3 regions of the Methylovirgula sp. genome follow, and region 2 is predicted to be linked to each of the others. Evidence: predicted binding sites of a transcription regulator. Region 2 holds the regulator's gene; each other region holds the start of a gene.
What was found. The regulator LexA, encoded in region 2, represses DNA repair genes until DNA is damaged. The targets are predictions, from matches to a motif close to TGTTCNNNNTGTGTTCNG.
Positions count from the first base shown of each region.

Region 1: a site for LexA is predicted at 1,445-1,462, ahead of ssb (single-stranded DNA-binding protein). Genes of this name have one in related genera too.
Region 3: a site for LexA is predicted at 2,391-2,408, ahead of dnaE (DNA polymerase III subunit alpha). Genes of this name have one in related genera too.

Region 1 covers NZ_JBBCGP010000001.1:3,291,966-3,296,753, forward strand. The annotation lists gene dctA (C4-dicarboxylate transporter DctA) at 1-367, shown strand, start outside; gene WDN02_RS16050 (DUF2867 domain-containing protein) at 380-886, opposite strand; gene WDN02_RS16055 (cyclic nucleotide-binding domain-containing protein) at 947-1,318, opposite strand; gene ssb (single-stranded DNA-binding protein) at 1,564-2,064, shown strand; gene WDN02_RS16065 (homoserine O-acetyltransferase) at 2,101-3,207, shown strand; gene gyrA (DNA gyrase subunit A) at 3,442-4,788, shown strand, end outside.
Region 2 covers NZ_JBBCGP010000001.1:2,459,290-2,464,077, forward strand. The annotation lists gene WDN02_RS12035 (ComEC/Rec2 family competence protein) at 1-934, shown strand, start outside; gene lexA (transcriptional repressor LexA) at 1,035-1,748, opposite strand; gene WDN02_RS12045 (hypothetical protein) at 2,401-2,841, opposite strand; gene WDN02_RS12050 (hypothetical protein) at 3,054-3,329, shown strand; gene WDN02_RS12055 (glycosyltransferase) at 3,339-4,788, opposite strand, start outside.
Region 3 covers NZ_JBBCGP010000001.1:2,866,622-2,871,409, forward strand. The annotation lists gene WDN02_RS13920 (ABC transporter permease subunit) at 1-275, shown strand, start outside; gene WDN02_RS13925 (amino acid ABC transporter permease) at 275-1,399, shown strand; gene WDN02_RS13930 (amino acid ABC transporter ATP-binding protein) at 1,408-2,151, shown strand; gene dnaE (DNA polymerase III subunit alpha) at 2,685-4,788, shown strand, end outside.

The sequences.
Region 1 (4,788 bases), 830 kb from region 2:
CATGACGCTAGCGACGCTGTTCGTCGCCCATGCGCTGGGGGTCGATCTTTCGTTCGGTCAGCAAATGACGATCCTGCTCGTCGCCATGCTGACCTCGAAAGGCGCGACGGGCGTCACCGGTGCCGGCTTCATTACGCTGGCAGCGACGCTATCGTCGGTCTCGCCAGCCCTGGTCCCTGGCATGGCCATTCTGCTCGGCATCGACAAATTCATGAGCGAATGCCGGGCACTGACCAATTTCATCGGCAACGGTGTCGCGACCGTGGTGATCTCGGCCTCGGAAGGCGAGTTGGACAGGGTAAAGCTCAATGCCGCGCTGAGCCGTGGCACGACGGAGAATGCAACCGGCGAGATGACGCTCGCCTAGCACCTGACGGTTTCAACATCCAGCTGCCAGCCGCGCCATGGATCGCGTGACCACCAGATGATGAAACGGGCGGATGATGTTGATATAGGCCCGCCCAAGGCGATTGTGGATGTGCACCGCCGTGGTCGCAATGACCTTTGTATTGCCGCCGGCCCGGATACGCAGCAAGGATATGCGGAAGTCGAGATGCCGGTCATCCTCGCCAAAGACGATCTCGTTTTCTTTCTCTTCCAGGATCGGAAAGAAGTCCACACGGGCTGCAAACGGCGTGCCCTCGCGCAACTGGCGGGAACTCTTGACGCCGAGCGGGCGCATGGCCGCGTCCCGGATTGTCAACAACGTGCGGAACCAGACCGGAGGATTGCCGAGAGCGAGCGTCGCGAGCTGGCGCATGTTGGGCGACGGTGCAGAGGGGATGTCGATGGCGTAGCTGTCGAGCAGCTGCGCGTGCGGATACCAATCGGAAATAAGGCTGCCGGACGGCGACTCGACCCGCCGGACGGGCGAATGAATGGTCATGTCGACGAGGGTCGGTTCGTCAAAAGGCGCGTCATCATTATCGGCAATGTCCGGCTTAGCTCAATAATACCCGTCCCGCGCGCGGATGCGTCGCACGAAGAGGCGCATGAGATCGAGCGCGAAGCTCGGCGTCTCGCCGACGATCCGCAAAAACTCCTTTTCGGAGACAGGCACGAGCGTGACATCGGTCACCGCGACTGCCGTGCCGCTGCGCGGTGCCGGATCGACGAGTGACATTTCGCCGAAAAATTCGCCGGGGCCCAGGATGGCGACGACGCGCCGGCCGCCCTGAATTTCCACCTGCCCTTTTTCGATGACGAAGAGCGCTTCAGCCTTGTCGCCCTCGCGAAAAATCACTTCATCTGCGACGAACGAGCGTCGGGACAGCTTGGACTTCAACAGAAGACTGAAGTCGAGCGGCTTTTGTGACATGAATGTTTCCCCGCCCCGATGCGGCGTCGTCTGCCGCCCAGCCTAGGCCGCACGGCGCGCGTTTGCCAAGATTTTGCGATGCCGCAAGCGTCAATTTCTAACTTGCTATGTAACAACAGAATTGTTAGGAACAAACGAAGAACAATGCCTTTCCGTGGAAAACCCGATCTGAGGGGTTATTTGGAGTCTACGGCAGGCGGCTACGGCCCTAAGGTCCACGGCCAAAGCGCGTAATGGAGAGAGTCATGGCGGGCAGCGTCAATAAAGTCATTCTGATCGGCAATCTGGGCCGCGACCCGGAAGTGCGGCGGATGAATTCCGGCGATTCCGTCGTGAACTTCAGCCTCGCGACGACCGAATCCTGGCGAGACAAAGCCTCGGGCGAGCGCAAGGATCGCACCGAATGGCACAATATTGTGATCTTCAATGAGAATTTGGGGAAGATCGCGGAGCAATATTGCAAGAAGGGCTCGAAGGTCTATCTCGAAGGCCAATTGCAGACGCGTGAATACACCGACAAGGACGGTAACCAGCGCCGCACGACGGAAGTCGTCCTGCAGCGTTTCCGCGGCGAGTTGACGTTGCTCGACAGTCGCGGCAGTGCGCGTGGCGAATCTTTCGACGAGCGTGGCGGCGCGGTTGAAGCCGCAAGCAGCGGTGCCAGCTTCGGTCGTTCGTCGCCGATGGACTCCGACAGGCGCCCAAGCCGCGCCGCGGAAATGATCGACGACGACATTCCGTTTTAATAGATATCAGACGATCATGCCGCGGGGGATCGCTGCATGATCGTCGAGAAAAAAGTCTTCGAGCTGCCGGAGTTTCGCACATCCGGCGGCCAGCTCATCAAAAATGTCCGCATTGGCTGGGAGAGCTACGGCACGCTCAATGCGGATCGCTCTAATGCAATCCTCATCGCGCATTATTTTTCCGGCACCAGTCACGCCGCCGGCCGCCACGCCAAAGAAGATGTCTTTCCCGGCTATTGGGACGCTTTGATCGGCCCGGGCAAGGCGATCGATACCGATCGCTATTTCGTCTTCTCATCCGACACGCTGGTCAATCTCAATGCGCGCGATCCGCATGTCATCACGACAGGTCCCGCGAGCATCAATCCTGACACCGGAAAATCTTACGGTCTCGATTTTCCACTGGTCACGATCCGCGATTTCGCCGCTGTGCAGAAGGCGCTCGTCGATTATCTTGGCATCCGCAGGCTTCATGCGGTAATGGGCCCGTCGATGGGCGGCCTGCAGACGCTCGCCTGGGCCGCCATCTATCCCGACATGATGGATCGTATCGTCCCCGTCATTTGCGCGGGCGAAGTGGATGCGTGGCTCATCGCGTGGCTTGGCCTTTGGGGCGCGCCGATCATCGCCGATCCGGCCTGGAAAAACGGCGCCTACGCGCTCGATGAACAGCCGCTCGCGGGCCTGAAGCTGGCGCTCGAACTCGTCACATTGCAGGCTAATCATTGGATCTGGGCTGACACGCAATTCGGCCGCACCTTCGCGGAGCCCGGCGCTGATCCTGGAAATGCGCTGCGCAATTATTTCAAGGCGCAGACGGTGGTGTCAGGCATTGCTGCCGAACGCGCAAAAATATCCGACGCCAATCATCTGCTTTATCTTGTGAAAGCCAACCAGACTTTTGCTGTCGGGCCGACGGGTACGGTCGCCGATCTCGAAAAGATAAAAGCCAGAACTCTCCTGCTCTATTCACCCGAAGATCAGGTCTTTCGCGCCGCCAAATCCCGCGCGACGGCGGCGGCGATCGCTAAGGGCGGCGCAGAGGTCGAGACGGCTGAAATCCACGGACCCTTCGGCCATGCCAATGGCCTCTTTGCCATGGCACCGCTTGGCGAAAAGATCAGAGAATTTCTGGCGGCCTAGCGGTCTTTCTGCTCCGCATCCATGGTGCGAATCGAACGCCAACTTCGTCGCGAAAAAGGCCGGTTCGCAAGCCATGCGCGGCCTCGCGCCGCATCCGCCTGTTAGAATCCCAAGTCCCCACAATAAGAGATTGAAATTTATGAGTATTTTTGAGCCACTCAAAGCCTGCTCGGCTGGCCTTTTTGGGCGCAATTGATTATATAGAAGTCTCCTCCCAAGTTTGGATGAATTGCCTTGGCCGATAATAACGAAAACGGCGCCGGACCCACGGATTCGGACGTCCGTCCGGTCTCTATTTCTGACGAAATGCGCCGCTCCTATCTCGATTACGCGATGAGCGTGATCGTCAGCCGGGCGCTCCCCGATGTGCGCGACGGCCTGAAGCCGGTGCACCGGCGCATCCTCTTTTCGATGTATGAAAACAATTATCTGCCGGACCGGCCCTATAACAAATCGGCGCGCGTCACCGGCGATACGATGGGCAAGTATCATCCGCACGGCAACCTCGCGATTTATGATGCGCTGGTGCGTATGGCGCAGCCGTTTTCGATGCGGCTGCCGCTCATCGACGGCCAGGGCAATTTCGGCTCGGTCGATGGCGATCCACCGGCGGCCGAACGCTACACCGAGGTGCGTCTTGCGACCTCCGCGCTGCCGTTGCTTGACGATCTCGACAACGAGACGGTCGATTTTCAGGCGAACTATGATGGCCGCGAACACGAGCCCGTCGTTCTTCCCGCGAAATTTCCCAATCTGCTCGTCAATGGCGCCGGCGGCATCGCCGTCGGCATGGCGACGAACATTCCACCGCACAATCTTGGCGAAGTGATCGACGCGGTGTTCGCGCTCATCGACCGGCCCGAGATCAGCATCGAAGAGCTGATCGCAATCGTCCCCGGACCTGATTTCCCGACCGGTGGCAATATCATTGGCCGTGGCGGCATTCGCGCCGCTTATCTCAACGGTCGCGGCTCTATCCTCGTGCGCGCCAAGGTCGAGGTCGAGGAAATCCGCAAGGAGCGCGAGGCGCTCATCGTCACCGAAATTCCGTATCAGGTGAACAAAGCCACGCTGGTCGAGAAAATCGCCGAGCTCGTGCGCGAGAAGAAAGTCGAAGGCATTTCCGACCTGCGCGACGAGTCCGATCGCCAGGGCATGCGCATCGTCATTGAGCTGAAGCGCGATGCTGTGGCCGATGTCGTGCTGAACCAGCTCTGGCGCTTCACGTCGCTGCAATCGAGCTTCCCGGCCAATATGATCGCGCTCAACGGCGGACGGCCGGAGACGCTGAACCTCAAGGACTTCCTGCGAGCCTTCGTGGATTTCCGCGAAGAGGTCGTCACGCGCCGCACGAAATTCCTGCTCGGCAAGGCGCGCGATGCGGCGCATCTGCAAGTCGGTCTCGCCATCGCCGTCGCCAATATCGACGAGGTCATTCGCGTCATCCGCACCTCGCCCGATGCGGCGACAGCACGTGAAGCCTTGATGAGCCGCGAATGGCCGGCGCGCGATATGGCGCCGCTCATCGCGCTGATCGCCGATCCGCGCCATGTGCTGTCAGCAGACGGCATGTGCCGGCTT
Region 2 (4,788 bases):
CGCGTTCTTCGGCCATGGGCCGCCGGCTTTGCTATTTGCGACTCTCTGCGCGACGACGGCGACGGCCTCGTTCATGGCCTATGATTTCCATGAGCTCAATCCTTACGTGCTCATCGGCAATCCGCTGACGCTGACTCTCATCGAATTGTTCGCGGTGCCATGCGCGCTCCTCGGCACGCTGCTCTATCCGCTTGGGCTCGATGCGTTCGTCTGGCATTATCTCGGCCTCGGCATCCGTTTCGTGCTGTGGGTCGCACGCTGGATCGGCACGCTACCGGGCGCGTCAACGCATATCAATGTCTTCGCGCCCTGGGCGATCGTGTTTCTGACATTCGCGGTGCTTTCGGCGGTGATCTGGCGCTCGGCGCTGCTGCGGCTGACGGCCGTGCCGCTCGCAATCATCGGCCTCTATGGCACGATGAATGGTCCATCCTTCGATATGGCGATTGCCGCGACCGGCGATGCCGTCGCCGTGCGCGGGGCGGACGGCGCGTTGACGATCATCGGCCGGCGGCCAAGCCAGTTCACGGTCGAGCAATGGCTCGGCGCCGACGCCGACGCGCGCGACCCGCATGAAGCAATCGACATGAGCGCCTGCGACCGCATCGGCTGCGTCGGCATTCTGGCCGATGGCCGCAGCGTTGCGCTGGTGCTGGACGACGCAGCTTTCGCTGAAGATTGCCTGCGCGCCGATATTGTCATCACGCCGCTCTACGCGCCGCCGGGCTGCGCCGCGCCGCTCGTCATCGATCGCGACAGGCTACGCGGCAGCGGCGCGATGCTTTTGCGCGCGCAAGGCAAGGGCTGGGCATTCGACACCGCCCGTGCCGTGGACGAAGACCGGCCTTGGTCGCCAGCGCCACCTGTGTGGAAAAGGGCGCGTGCTGCGCCCGAGCAAAAAGCGAACGACAGTCCGGACGCTTCACAAGATTAGCCCGTTATGGCCGGGCTTGACCCGGCCATCCACGACTTACCTTGAGGGCCTTGCATGGATGGCCGGAACAAGTCCGGCCATGACGCGCGTTCAACGCAGCTCAATATTTCCTGATGAGGCTCACCAGCTTGCCCTGGATGCGCACGCGGTCGGGGCCGAAAATGCGCGTCTCATAGGCCGAATTGGCGGCTTCGAGCGCGATCGAGGCGCCGCGCTTGCGCAGCCGCTTCAACGTCGCTTCCTCATCGTCGATGAGGGCGACGACGATGTCGCCGGTCTCGGCCGTGTCCTGCTTGCGGATCACCACCGTGTCGGCGTCGAAAATACCGGCGTCGATCATCGAATCGCCACGCACTTCGAGCGCGTAATGTTCGCCGGTCGAGAGCATGTCCGGGGACAGGGTGATCGTGTGGCTGCGGCTCTGCAAAGCGGTGATCGGCGTGCCCGCGGCGATACGGCCCATGACAGGAATGGCGACCATGCCGGCGCGTTCATCCTCGTCCTCGAACGCGGGCATGACAGGGCGTACCTTGCCGAGATTGCCCTCGATGACTTCGGGCGAGAACTTGCGGCCACGTCCATGTGACATGGGCGTTGTCGACTCGGGCAGGCGCAAAACTTCGAGCGCGCGGGCGCGGTTCGGCAGGCGGCGGATGAAGCCGCGCTCCTCGAGCGCCAGGATCAAGCGATGGATGCCGGATTTCGAGCGCAGGTCGAGCGCTTCTTTCATCTCGTCGAAGGAGGGCGGGACGCCGGTCTCCTTCAGACGCTCGTTGATGAAGCGCAGGAGTTCGCTTTGTTTACGGGTCAACATTCAGGCGCTCTCGCTCTTGGGCGGCTCCGGAGCCGAATCACTCCGGTTCAGAAGACGGGAAGCCGCTAAACAAAGAGTGAACAGAGCCTAACCGTTCTTGCTGTGTTCCGTCAAGGTGGGGCGATATTATATTTCGCGGGACCAACGCTAGATGTTGCATCCGTTTTGAGTGTTCTGGCAAAATCCGCGGATGCCGCTTTCGCAACTTACGACCTGCCTGAACGACGCAGCCGCAGTCTCTTCGTTGATTGCTGGGGGCCTTTGGCTTGTCTCCGCAACGCGATCTACGCCCTCGGATTTCACGGAAGTGGAAGTAGCCATCGCCGAGGGCGGCCTTACAGATGAAATGGGTGCCCTCGGGCCGCAGAGTGTGTATGTCAATACAAAGCCGCTGATAGATTTAGCCAACGCGATTAGGCACCAAAGCCAATACAGCGCAATGGCGGCCATCTTCGCCTTTTTGGCCGCAATTTGTCAGGCCGGAGTCCTCTTAGCTGGTCGCTCTTAAAGGCTTCATTTTTTCGGATCGCTTGGCTTAGGTTGCCGATCTGGTTTTGCCACAACCTTCGCAAAGGCTCGGTCAAAATCCTTCGGATCATTGCTCATTTCAAGCTCGTGCGCAGCTTCGCGAATGTGGGTCGCGCCAAGCCACCTACCTCAGCCCGATGACGAGTCCGCTCAGGTCGGCGTTCACCATCAGGCCGACTTGAAAGCCTTCCAATTCCAACACAGCGCCCTTGTCGTTGGCGAGCCGGATGAGGCGGGCGCCGACACCAACCGTGGCACCCGCACCAGCCGCGCCATAGACGCCTGCAATGTCCGATGGCCGGTAGATGTGGAGAACCCGTCCACGCAAAGTCGTATGCGACAGGCCGAAGACAAGCCCGGCATCGACGCCGCCGACGGTCAGCGCATAACGCCGCCCGTGGAAATACAGGCTGCCGCCGCCGCCATTCGCGCCAACGAACCAGCCACCCTTCACGATGGACAGGCGCACGGTGCCGCTGTCGGCAAACGCGGAGGTAGACGAACTCAGAGCAAAAAGGGCCAGCAGACCGACGAGGCTTGCTCGAACCCGATGAGACAGATGCATGGTGCTTCCCCCCTGAAACCCTGTTGCGCAGTCCCGTCAGCCTATATCAGCGACGAAAAGAAAACCAATTCCCGGGAGCCAGCTCTAAATCGGGTCGCGAGACGGGCGTCTTTCTGCGCTCGGCGTAGCTATTCGTTCATCTCAATTTTTAAGAGCGGGGCAACCAATATCACTCATGCTGCCGAGATTATTTAAAAAACGGTGATTGCGAAATGAAAGTTTATGCCATTGTTTGCGACTTTGTCGCGAGGGATGCACATCCCGATTTTTTTGGATGTCTTGAGGCTCTGGGCGAAGCCTGGTGCCACGTCAATGAATCGATCTGGCTCGTCAAGACGTCATTGTCGCCTCGACAAATCAAGTTACGCCTGTCGCCGCATCTGAACGATTGCGATCAGCTGCTCATCCTCTTTTGTACGCAGGGCGCTTGGCAAGGCTACAACGACATTTCTGCGCTCGGGCTCAAGGCCGTCTTCCAAGCGCAATAAGCCGCCGGATCAGGCGGCCAGTCGCTTGAACAGCGTCGCGAAGAGGTGCCTCAGTCTGACTTGGGGCACTTCATTGGCATAGCCGCCGGTGAACAGCAGGGCGATGAGATGACGCCGTGTTTGCCGATCCAGATTAAATTTCACGGCGACGCCATCTTGGGACTGGCGGACCTGGGTAAACGGCGCTTCGATTCCGTTGGAAAGCAGGAGCGATCCCTGGTCGTCTGCACGCAGACGTCCAAAGTCCATCATCAGATGAGCCCCGCCCAGAGAAATATCACGCAGGACGCAGGGGACTTGCGTGCCATTTGCGAGATGCACAGTCGCGTGCTCTCCGGAATTGAAGCGCTCCTCGACACGCCTTCGCGGGACTTCAACGCAAACTGCGCAGGCAATGACGAGGATCGCAATATTGAAAATGCTCCAGAAGACATTCAGGGCATATCCATCCGTTCCGTAGACGGGAGAAAATTGCGCCGTGTTCCGTGCAATCCCGAGCATCGTCGTCAACGCGATTGCCGCGAAGGGAAGCAGATAACGCCATTGGATAACGACTCGATCTGCGGAAATTCCCTTGGCCGTGACTTTGAACGGATGACCCCATGGCTTGACCAGCGCGATAGCGACGGTCGCGACCATCGAGAAGCTCATCAGCAATTGCGTCACGTCCGTCATGATCGGGACAATGCGCTTGCGGGCGTAAAAGGCCATGAAGAAAGTCGAGCATACGACATAGGGCGCAAGGTAACAGAGCATCCCCGCAGCGGTGCTGGAGATGACGGCCGTCTGCGTCCACCAATAGACAAGTGGCGCGGTGATCATGAGCAATTTGAAGGGCGCATTGCTGATCCAGTAAAGCGCGCCGTCGAAGGACGAAATCCGGTTGATGAGACCGATCTTTGCGGGCCCCGCGAACGACCACCGCGTGTACATCTGCTGAATCGCACCGAGGCACCAGCGCGAACGCTGTGAAATGTAGCTGCTGAGACCCTCGGGCGCGAGCCCCATGCTGAGCATCTCGTTGAGAAATATCGTGCGAAAGCCGTGTTCGCCAAATTTGAAGGAGGTGAGCATATCCTCCGTCACGGTTTCGGTGGCCATCCCGCCGGCGGCGACGAGTGCATCGACACGAAACACAGCCGAAGTTCCGCAGCAGAATGCGGCGCCCCACGCGTCTTTTGAATCAAGCAACGTGTTGAAGAAGAAACGCTGCTCGTCAGGCCAGACGCGCGTCATCGCCAGATTGTTTTGTATCGGATCCGGATTGACGAAATGCTGCGGTGTCTGGACGATCCCGATGTCAGGCTCGGCGAAGAGCCCGAGAGTTCGCTTCAGAATATGACGATAAGGCACGAAATCCGCGTCGAGAACCAGGACAAACTCCGGCCGCCGGCCGGTCGATAGCGCATGCTGCAAACCGTTGTTGATGTTCCCTGCCTTCGCTTGGGCGCCCTTCACG
Region 3 (4,788 bases), 410 kb from region 2:
CCCAGACACGCAAATTCGTTGTCGTGCCGCAAGCGCTGCGCCTCATTATACCGCCGCTGACGAGCCAATATCTGAACCTGTTCAAGAATTCGTCGCTGGCGGTGTTCATCGGCTATCCCGATCTCGTGCAGATTTTCACTGGAACTGTGCTTAATCAGACGGGTGCCGCGGTGCCGGTCATCGCAGTGACGATGGCGGTCTATCTTTTTGTTTCGCTCGTCGGCTCGCTGGCGATGAACCTCTATAACCGGCGCATCCTCGGAGTGGCGCGCTGATGGTGGCGACCTTCGTTCGCAGCGCGCCGGCGCCCCTATCGCCGCCACCGCCGAAAGCCGTGTCGTCAATTGTGCCGTTCGTGCGCAATCTTTTCGGCTCGCCCGCATCTGTGGCGCTGACGGCCCTCGTGATTGTTCTGATTGTCTGGCTCGTTCCGGACCTTTTGCGCTATTTCATTTTCGATGCAGTCTGGCACGGCGACGCCGCGGCGTGCCGCACCGCGGATGGCGCCTGCTGGGTCTTCATCCGCGAGAAGCTGCCCTATTTCATTTACGGATCGTACCCGCTCGACCAGCGTTGGCGGGTCAATCTCGTCTTCGCAATTGGCGCCATTCTCGCGGTGTGGCTGCTTAGCCCGCGTGCACCGGCGCGGCGTCTCGGCATGTGGCTGGGGTTCGCGGCCTATCCGATCGTCGCTTTCATGTTTCTCTATGGCGCCCCGATGCTCGGGCTCCGGCAGGTCAGCAGCGACCTCGGGGGCGGGATGCTTGTCACCCTCGTCGTCGCGACCTTCGGCATTGTCGTTTCGCTGCCGCTCGGCATTTTGCTGGCTCTTGGCCGTCGCTCGCGCCTGCCGGCGGTGCGAATTGCCAGCACGGCGTTCATCGAATTCATGCGCGGCGTGCCGATGATCGCCGTGTTGTTCATGGCCGATACGATGCTGCCGCTGTTTTTGCCGGAGGGCGTGGAGCCGAACAGGCTAGTACGCCCGCTCGTTGGCGTGGCGCTCTTCGCCTCTGCCTATATGGCCGAAGTGATCCGCGGCGGCCTGCAGGCGTTGCCGAAGGAGCAGAGCGAGGCGGGCGAGGCGCTGGGTCTGCGCTTTTGGTCGATCCAGCGGCTCGTCGTGCTGCCGCAGGTCCTGCGGCTGACACTTCCGGCAATCGCCAACACCTTCATCGGCCTTTTTAAGGATACCACGCTCGTCGCCACCGTCGGCATTTTCGATTTTCTGCGCACGGTGGATTCGGCGCGGCTCGATCCGAACTGGTCGGGCCCGACCATCACCACCACAGCTTATACATTCGCCGCGCTCGTCTATTTCATCTGCTGCTTCGGCATGTCGCGTTATGCGCAAAGTCTCGAGCGGCGGTTTGGCGACGACCACCGCGCGACGGTTTGAGGATTAGAATGACCGACACGCGTCCGCTGGCCGTCGAGATCGCGCATCTCAACAAATGGTACGGCCAATTTCACGTCTTGCGCGATATCGATCTCAGCGTGGCGGAGGGCGAGCGCATCGTCGTCTGCGGACCGTCGGGGTCTGGCAAATCAACGCTCATCCGTTGCGTCAACGGGCTGGAGGAGTTTCAGCAGGGTTCACTTGCCGTCGATGGCATGGCGCTCAATCGCAATTCTCTGGCGGCCGTGCGGCGCGACGTCGGCATGGTGTTTCAGCACTTCAATCTTTTCTCGCACCTCACCGTTCTGGAAAACTGCACGCTCGCACCGATCCAGGTTCGTAAAATGAAACGCCGCGATGCGGGAGACCTCGCGCGTCGCTATCTTGCTCGGGTGAAAATGGCGGATCATGCCGACAAATATCCGGCCCAGCTCTCAGGCGGCGAGCAGCAGCGCGTGGCGATCGCGCGCGCGCTATGCATGAGCCCGAAGATCATGCTGTTCGACGAGCCCACCTCGGCGCTCGATCCGGAAGCGGTCAAGGACGTGCTCGATCTGATCATGACGCTCACCGCCGAGGATCAGATGACTATGCTCTGCGTGACGCACGAAATGGGATTTGCCCGGCAGGTCGCAGACCGGGTGATCTTCATGGCCGCAGGTGAGATCGTCGAGATCAACCGGCCGGACGCGTTCTTTACGGCGCCGCAGCATCAGCGCACGAAGCTTTTCCTGAGCCAGATTTTGCGCTGATGGACTTGGCCGGCTCAAGCAGCGCGTCGCGGGCTCTCAAACCCAGGACCCAACCCTATCTCATTTAGATATGACATTTTCTGAAAAGTTCCTTAAAGGTTTCGTGATTTCCCCATAATTAACAAAGGGATAGAACAAGAACAAAACGTGTGCTTCATATAAGCCAATGATAGTACAACTTTATCGATAGACCCCCGAGGACGGCTTTTTATCCCCCCCCCTTGACGTAAGAACAAAAAGTGAATATTAAGCGAACATAAAGCGTTCCTGGAGTTTGCGTATGTTTGCTTTTCTCTCAGATGCCGCCGAACTTGTATCCCTGAGTTGTCTGGTCGTCCTGATCGCAATTGTCGCGCGAAGCGTCGGCGCTGCCTGAAAAATTGTTGAGAGACGCCATTGGCACGCGCGGATTGGATCGTCCCCGACTAAACTGCGATATTGGCGGGCTCGAACGAGCCGCATTTTAAGGCCGGAGGCGAATTTTGGACGTTTCTTTCGCTGATGGTGCGGGCGGGTTGGGCCAGCCGGGACTTGTGAGCCCGGCTCCGGGATTTGCGTCCGTCGCCGCAACCGTCGGCTTTGTGCACCTTCACGTCCATAGCGCCTTCTCCCTGCGCGAAGGGGCGCTTTCGATTGCCAGATTGGCCAAGCTCGCCATTGCCGACGCTATGCCAGCGCTGGCGATCACTGACAGCAACAATCTTTTTGGTGCGCTGGAATTCTCCGAAAAACTCGCCAAGGAGGGCGTCCAGCCGATCATTGGCATAGAACTGACGCTGGATTTCGGCGACGGGGCCCGGCTCGCATCGCGCGGGGGCGAAACCGCCGCCGGCCGAGCCGAGATCGTCCTCCTGGCACAGGACGAGACGGGCTACCGTAATCTGATGCATCTGGGCTCGCAGGCATGGCTGCACCCTGAGCCTGGTGATCTACCGCATTTGCCTGTGGCAATGCTCGCGGCGCGAACAGCGGGCCTGCTTGCCTTGACTGGCGGCCCTGATGGCACCCTCGACCGCTGCTTCGCGTTTGGGCGTCCCGAAGCCGCCGAGCATCGGCTCGACGTTCTGCAGGCGTGTTTCGGCGGCCGGCTTTACGTCGAATTGCAGCGCCACGGTTTGGCGCCCGAACGCGAAGCCGAGCCGCAACTGATCGATCTGGCCTACCGCCATTCTCTGCCGCTCATCGCGAGCAATGAGCCGTATTTTGCCGGCGTCGGTGATTATGAGGCGCATGACGCGTTGCTCTGTATCGCCGAGGGCACCGTCATCGGCGCGCCGGAGCGCCGGCAACTTTCGCCGGAGCATCGTTTCAAGACGCGGGCGGAAATGGCTCTCGCTTTTGCCGATTTGCCGGAAGCTTTGACGAACAGCGTCGAGGCTGCGCTGCGCTGTGCCTATCGTCCCTTGACCCGCAAGCCGATTCTGCCGCGCTTCTCCAATGCGGCAGGCGATGGCGAGGACGAAGCCGCGGAACTCGTTCATCAAGCGGAGGCGGGGCTAGAAGCGCGGCTCGCCAAACACGGAACGACGCCCGGCCTCAGCGAAGCTGATTATCGTGCGCGACTCGCGTTCGAACTCGATGTCATCATCAAGATGCGGTTTCCGGGCTATTTCCTGATCGTTGCGGACTTCATCAAATACGCCAAGCAGAATGGCATTCCGGTCGGGCCGGGACGCGGGTCCGGCGCCGGCTCGCTTGTCGCTTATGCACTTACCATCACCGATCTTGATCCGTTGCGCTTCGGTCTTCTGTTCGAGCGCTTTCTCAATCCTGAGCGCGTGTCGATGCCGGATTTCGACATCGATTTCTGTCAGGACCGGCGCGACGAAGTTATCCGCTACGTGCGCGATCGCTATGGTTCCGACCGGGTCGCGCAGATCATCACATTCGGCTCGTTCCTGGCGCGCGGCGTCATGCGCAATGTCGGCCGGGTTCTGGAAATGCCGCTGGGTCAGGTGGACAAGCTCGCCAAGCTCGTGCCGCAAAACCCTGCTGCGCCGGTCAGTCTGAAACAGGCCATCGAATCCGAGCCGCGCCTGCGCGAAGCCGCCGAGGCTGAGCCGCGTGTCGCGCGGATGCTTAAAATCGCCGAGACGCTGGAAGGTCTTTATTCCAATGCCTCAACTCATGCCGCCGGCATCGTCATCGGCGACAGGCCGCTTGAAGAACTCGTGCCTCTCTATCGCGACCCCAAGTCCGATATGCCGGCGACGCAGTTCAACATGAAATGGGTCGAGCCGGCGGGGCTCGTGAAGTTCGACTTTCTCGGCCTCAAGACGCTCACCGTCCTCGACAAGACAGTGCGGCTGTTGGCGCAGCGCGGCATTGCCATCGACCTCGCTGAAATTCCGCTCGATGACGCCCCGACCTACGAGATGTTACGGCGCGGCGAAACAATCGGTGTGTTCCAGGTTGAAAGCGCCGGCATGCGCAAGGCGCTGGTCGAAATGCGCGCCGACCGTTTCGAGGATCTGATCGCGCTTGTCGCGCTCTATCGTCCAGGCCCGATGGCCAATATCCCGACCTATTGTGCGGTGAAGCTCGGCGACGAACCGGCAAATTACATTCATCCAAAGATCGAGCCGGTCCTGAAGGAGACGTTTGGCGTCATCATCTACCAAGAGCAGGTGATGCAGA